2 regions of the Candidatus Njordibacter sp. Uisw_039 genome follow, and region 2 is predicted to be linked to the other one. Evidence: predicted binding sites of a transcription regulator. Region 2 holds the regulator's gene; the other holds the start of a gene.
What was found. The regulator sigma-54, encoded in region 2, starts transcription at its own class of promoters, with help from an activator protein. The targets are predictions, from matches to a motif close to ANTGGCATNNANNTTGCTNT.
Positions count from the first base shown of each region.

Region 1: a site for sigma-54 is predicted at 1,227-1,246, ahead of ABXT70_RS07830 (ammonium transporter). Genes of this name have one in related genera too.

Region 1 is NZ_CP159831.1:1,643,297-1,646,721, forward strand. It holds gene gltA (citrate synthase) at 1-1,161, shown strand, start outside; gene ABXT70_RS07830 (ammonium transporter) at 1,368-2,576, shown strand; gene rlmKL (bifunctional 23S rRNA (guanine(2069)-N(7))-methyltransferase RlmK/23S rRNA (guanine(2445)-N(2))-methyltransferase RlmL) at 2,583-3,425, opposite strand, start outside.
Region 2 is NZ_CP159831.1:789,117-792,541, forward strand. It holds gene mgtE (magnesium transporter) at 1-143, opposite strand, end outside; gene ABXT70_RS03775 (HPr family phosphocarrier protein) at 157-426, opposite strand; gene ptsN (PTS IIA-like nitrogen regulatory protein PtsN) at 533-979, opposite strand; gene ABXT70_RS03785 (RNA polymerase factor sigma-54) at 1,012-2,499, opposite strand; gene lptB (LPS export ABC transporter ATP-binding protein) at 2,540-3,286, opposite strand; gene lptA (lipopolysaccharide transport periplasmic protein LptA) at 3,319-3,425, opposite strand, start outside.

The sequences.
Region 1 (3,425 bases), 850 kb from region 2:
CTTTTTACCTACGACCCAGGCTTTGTGTCTACGGCTTCATGTGAATCTAAAATCACCTACATCGATGGTGATAATGGCATTTTATTACACCGTGGTTATGCGATTGAAGATCTAGCTGCTAACTCATCCTATCTAGAAACCTGTTACCTTTTAATCCACGGCGAACTTCCAACCACCGAACAGATGGATGAGTTTGAAAACCATATCACCCATAACACCATGGTGCATGAACAGCTTACGCATTTTTTCAATGGTTTCCGCCGAGACGCCCATCCAATGGCGATCATGTGTGGTGTAGTAGGCGCACTATCTGCGTTCTATCACGATCAACTTGATAACGACAATCCTCATCACCGAGAAAAAGCGATTCACCGCTTAATCTCTAAAATGCCTACCCTTGCAGCTATGTGTTTCAAATACTCTATTGGCCAGCCATTTATTTTTCCACGTGACGACCTTAATTACGCCGAAAACTTCTTACACATGATGTTTGGCAAACCTACTGCAGAAAGTAAAATAGACCCAGTTTTATCTCGCGCCATGGATAAAATCTTCTTGTTGCATGCAGATCATGAGCAAAATGCATCAACTTCTACAGTGCGTTTAGCTGGCTCCTCTGGTGCCAACCCCTTTGCTTGTATTGCTTCGGGTATTGCTGCCCTATGGGGCCCAGCCCATGGCGGTGCCAATGAAGCCGTACTTGATATGCTTGAGGAAATTGGCGATGTTTCTAATATTGATGCATTTGTTGCCAGAGCTAAAGACAAGAACGACCCTTTTCGCCTTATGGGCTTTGGTCACCGTGTGTATAAGAATTTTGACCCTCGCGCCACGGTAATGCGTGAAACATGCGACGAAGTATTAGCCTTACTCGGTGTAGAGAATGATCCACTATTGCAAATAGCTAAACGTTTAGAGCAAATCGCCCTAGAAGACGAATACTTTATCCAGCGTAAGCTATACCCAAATGTGGATTTTTACTCTGGCATCATCCTTAAAGCCATTGGCATTCCAACCTCTATGTTTACGGTCATTTTTGCCGTAGCACGTACGGTAGGTTGGATTTCTCACTGGCATGAAATGCTTAATAGCCCTTACCGTATCGGTCGTCCCCGCCAATTATATACTGGTGAAACTAAACGCCCTTACCCTGCTAAATAAAGCACCACAATTTTGGCATTGATAAAAACCACCCAAGGGTGGTTTTTTCTTGCCTGAACTTATGTGCTGGCACACTCTTTGCTTTATAACTAACAGCGGGATTATAGGGGCTCAAATGCAATCTATTAGTGCATATTGCACCACTAATAAGCAGTTCGTTTTCAAACCGCCTCAAAACAGTGCAAAGATAAATTTAAGGAGTTGTAGTGGAATCCACAATGAGCGCAGTCGCCACCTTGGTGCAAAGTTCTAATACCCTGTTCATTCTTATGGGAGCCATTATGGTGCTTGCCATGCATGCTGGTTTTGCCTTTTTAGAGGTGGGTACAGTTAGGCATAAAAACCAAGTTAACGCCTTAGTTAAAATTATGACGGATTTTGGTTTCTCCTGCCTTGCGTATTTTTTTGTAGGCTACTGGATCGCCTACGATCAACACTTTTTTACCAGCGCCGAGGCTTTAAGCGCTAATAATGGCTACCAGCTGGTGAAATTTTTCTTCTTAATGACCTTTGCTGCAGCTATTCCTGCCATAATTTCTGGAGGTATTGCTGAACGAGCGCGCTTTTGGCCATTGCTTGTTGCCGCTGCGTTAATCGTAGGTATTGTCTATCCCTTATTCGAAGGTATCGCCTGGAATGGCAACTATGGCTTCCAATCATGGCTAGAACAAACCTTTGGCGCAGGCTTTCATGACTTTGCAGGCTCCGTAGTAGTGCATGGCATGGGTGGTTGGCTCGCACTTGCAGCAGTATTGCTCCTAGGCACTCGCAAGGGACGTTATCGTAAAGGGAAATTAGTGGCATTTGCGCCTTCAAGCATTCCCTTTTTAGCCTTAGGATCATGGATTCTAACGATTGGCTGGTTTGGTTTTAACGTGATGTCAGCTCAAACCCTAGATGGCATCAGTGGTTTAGTGGCCGTCAACACGCTAATGGCCATGGCTGGCGGTACTATTGCTGCATTGGTCATTGGTAAAAATGACCCAGGGTTTGTCCACAATGGACCATTAGCTGGCTTAGTGGCTGTGTGTGCTGGTTCCGATTTAATGCACCCTATTGGTGCTCTAGCCGTAGGCCTGATTGCAGGTGGCCTTTTTGTTTACACTTTCATGATGACCCAAAATCGCTGGAAGATTGATGACGTGTTAGGGGTGTGGCCACTACACGGACTGTGTGGAGTATGGGGGGGTATCGCTGCAGGCATCTTTGGTTTAGAGGCCTTTGGTGGTTTAGGTGGTGTAAGCTTTATGTCTCAGCTGCTTGGCACCCTACTCGGATTAAGCATTGCCTTAATCGGTGGATTTATTGTGTATGGTGGTGTGAAGAAGTTTATTGGGCTAAGACTCACGGAAGAAGAAGAGTTTAACGGCGCCGACCTAAGTATTCATAAAATCGGCGCTACGTCGTTAGACTAAAACGAATTAGTCTTTTTTCAACCAAGGATTAAAGTCTGCCTGATCCTTGGTTGTAGGTTTAGATACAGGTTTAGATTCTGCATAGTCTGCGTCATAAAACTCTGAAGTGATGGCCACTTCAGGCTTGTACTTACGGATTTCCCAACAGCGATGAATCTTCTTATTGCGATTAAAGTCTTTATCTAAGGTCTCGTCACTGATGTCAACTACATGATTGTGTTGCAGTACCTTTTCGTCTAATTCAAAACGGCGATAGTTAGTAGAGAATATTAACAAGCCATCTTCTGTTAACAAGTCCATTACTTTATGAATCATCCACGCATGGTCACGCTGTACATCTAACACACCTACCATCTTCTTAGAATTAGAAAAAGTAGGAGGATCAAGGAAGATCAGGTCATATTCACCCTTGTGGCTCTTGATGAATTCCATGCAGTCGTGCTGTTCAAAACGGTGTACCTGGTCGCTAAAACCATTCAAAGCAAGGTTCTTTTTACCCCAAGACAAATAGGTAGCCGACATGTCTACACTCAATGACTTATGTGCCCCACCGTGTACCGCATGCATGGTCGCGGTGCCGGTATAACAAAATAGGTTTAAGAAGCGTTTACCATGAGCTAGATATTGAATTTTTTGACGGACAGGTCGGTGATCTAAGAACAATCCAGTGTCTAAATAATCGTTAAGGTTCACTAGCAGTTTACAACCACCCTCTTGAACCTGAATGTATTCACCTTTTTCATCATGGGTTTGATACTGATCCTTGCCCGTTTGCTGGCGGCGCTGCTTTAATACAATGCGTTCCTCTGGAATTTGCATAGCTTGCGGCAATGCCAGCATCACTTCTTC
Region 2 (3,425 bases):
AGTACTTCGCGCTCTCTTGGGGGTGAGGATTCCAGTAAGTGTGCCGTATGAGCGGGTTTTAGGGTGTGATTAAGCATGTGGCGTGCTTGAATAAAAGCACCACTGTCGAGGGCATCGTTGAGTTCTTTAAGGCGGGATTTCATGTGACTACTAGCCTTATTCGCCTTCGTCAAAATAATTATCAACCAGCTGTGATACTTCGTCAAAGGCCTGTTGAGCACCATCACCACTAACTTTAAGGTCTAGTACAGTGCCTTGACCGGCAGCTAATAACATCACTGACATAATGCTTTTTGCATCCACCATGTTACCGTCACTACCAATTTCGATGTTGCAACCATGTCGACCAGTGACACCTACAAGCTTAGCAGCAGCACGAGCATGCAGGCCAAGTTTGTTGATGATAGTGATTTGTTGATGGATCATGCAGAAACCCTTACAGGCGTGGCGCTATAAAATAGTGAAACACGTGATGATAAGCATGGCGTAAGCTTATCAAGTGTAGCCTTATAGCATACCCGTTTTAGGGCATTTATGCGATAGCGATTTTGTACATAGCACCTGCATCAGTGGCCTCACGTAAGCCCGCCCGAAACTCCGGTTGGCCAAAACTGCCCGCTAGAGTAGCTAAAATTTGTAGATGTTCATCAGTAGCTTGTAAGGGCACTAAAAGCACAAACAGTAAATCTACTGGTTGTTGATCTATGGCATCAAAATCCACGGCGTTAGCCAATCGGACTAGAGCACCAGTGACTTGTGTGCAACTGGCTAGCCGACAATGAGGTATAGCTATACCATCACCAAACCCGGTGCTGCCTAACTTTTCTCGGTTAATTAATGCACTGAATAGCTCTTTGCTATCAAACGTGGTCATTTGACCCCCAAGCCAGTGGCTAATAGACTCGAGTGTGCGTTTTTTACTGGCGCATTTCAGATCGGCAAAGGTGCGTTCTGGCGTGAGGATGTCACTAATATTCATATGTGGTTATTAACCCTATGGGATGTGTGGGCTCAAGTGAGCCGTTTACGTTCGTTGGAGGGTGGAATGTTCATGCCTTCTCTATATTTAGCAATAGTCCTGCGGGCTACTTTAATACCTTGTAACTCTAGCATGTCTGTAAGTTTGCTGTCGCTTAAGGGTTTGCGAGTTAATTCCGCTGCAATTAACTTTTTAATGAGTGCTCTTATGGCCGTAGAAGAACACTCTCCCCCATTAGCGGTTGCTACATGGCTAGAAAAGAAATATTTTAGCTCAAAGATACCCCTAGGTGTGTGCATGTACTTTTGGGTGGTAACACGAGAGATAGTGGATTCATGCATTTCTACGTGCTCAGCAACTTCTGCAAGGACTAGCGGTTTCATGGCCTCTTCGCCATGATCCAAAAAGCCTTGCTGAATCTCACAAATGCGCCCAGCAACTTTTAATAAGGTTTCATTCCGACTTTCAAGACTTTTGAGAAACCAACGGGCTTCTTGTAAGTGACTTTTAATGTAGCTCTTGTCGCTGCTATTGGCACTGCCACCAAAGTCTACGTATTGTTGGTTAATTCTGATTTTTGGTGCCGAGTCTGGATTTAATTCAACTCGCCACACATTATTAACCTTACGTACCATAACGTCGGGAATGACATACTCGGCTTGGCTTGAGGCAATGCTGGCACCAGGCTCTGGCTGTAATTTAGTGATAAGTTCGAAAATATGTAGCAGCTCATTTTCTTTGTAACCAGAGCGTCGCCTTAAGGAATTGTAGTCGTGACTGCCAAGCAGATCTAAGTGTTTATCTACAACGGTTATTGCACCTTGGCGCCATGGTGTATCAGAGGGTAAATATTTTAACTGGATGAGCAGGCACTCTCTTAAATTCTGTGCGGCAACTCCAATAGGGTCAAATTGCTGAATCAAGGTTAATACGGCTTGAGTTTCATCTTCCTCAATGGCTTCTTGCTCTTGTTGAGCCAAATTGCCGTTGATACCTTCAGTGATTTCCGTCAAGGTTTGACTAAGGTAGCCACGTTCGTCTACGGCATCAATAATGCTGGCACCAATAAACTGATCAAGGTCGCTCAAGCGACTCACATTAAGTTGCCATTCAAGGTGTTCTTGTAAGCTAGGTTCGTGGCTATTGTTGGCGTCAAAATCAAAGTCGTCCCCAGGGCCAGTAGCTGGTGTAGTGGAGCTTTGGTACACATCATCCCAAGAGCTATCAGTGGCAAGCTCAACGGGGATTTCTTCGCTCCAGTCACTGTCGGCTTGATTCTCGTCAGCAAGGTGTTCACTGGACTGGTCGTCAAGCTGGGCGTCTTTGTTGTCTTTTTCTGCAGTACTCACTTCAGGCAGGTCAAGCTCTTCTTCTAACTCAAGCAGGGGGTTGCTATCTAATGCTTGTTGGATTTCTTGCTGTAGGTCTAAGGTTGAAAGTTGCAGTAAACGAATCGCTTGTTGCAACTGTGGCGTCATGGCCAGTTGCTGATTCATTTTGAGCTGCAAAGATGCTTTCATAATTACGCTAACTTATTGGTTTTGGAGTATTTTTACTTGACTATAAAGTGAAATCATCGCCTAAGTATACCTCTTTTACTTGCTGGTTCGCTAAGATATCATCACTAGTACCGTGAGCTAGAATATAACCTTCGCTAACGATATAAGCCAAATCACAAATATCAAGGGTTTCTCGTACGTTATGGTCGGTGATTAATACGCCGATACCCTTGTCACTCAATTGCTGAATCACGTGTTTAATATCCTTTACGGAAATTGGGTCTACTCCGGCAAAGGGCTCATCTAGTAGTATAAACTGTGGTTCACTCGCCAAAGCACGAGCGATCTCCACACGGCGGCGTTCGCCACCTGATAAACTCATGCCTAGGCTGTTACGTATATGGCCTATACTAAACTCTAATAATAGCGTTTCTAATTTTTGTAGCTGCTGACCTTTACTGAGCTGTTTTTGAGTTTGTAATATGGCTAAGATATTTTGCGCTACGGTAAGCTTACGAAATACCGACGCTTCTTGAGGTAAGTAACCAATGCCTTTACGCGCTCTGCCATGCATAGGCTCACGAGAAATATCTTCTTGATTGATGAAGATTTGCCCACGGTCTGCTTGCACTAAACCCACAATCATATAAAAACAAGTGGTTTTTCCGGCACCATTTGGCCCCAGTAGGCCAACCACTTGACCGGCCTCAATGCGAATATTGACGTCTTTTACGATGGCTCGCTTATTGTAGGATTTAGCGAGGTTTTTGGCTTCTAAGGTTGCTACGGTGGTTGTCTTATTAAGCATGAGATCAGTGTCTAATTTGTGTCAGGTGAGAGTTAACTAGACTTAGGTAAGAAAATCATTTTGACTCGCTTGTCTTTGGCACCAGTGGCTTTTACGTTATCTCTAGGTATGTCGAAAAGGATTTCATGGCCACTAAACC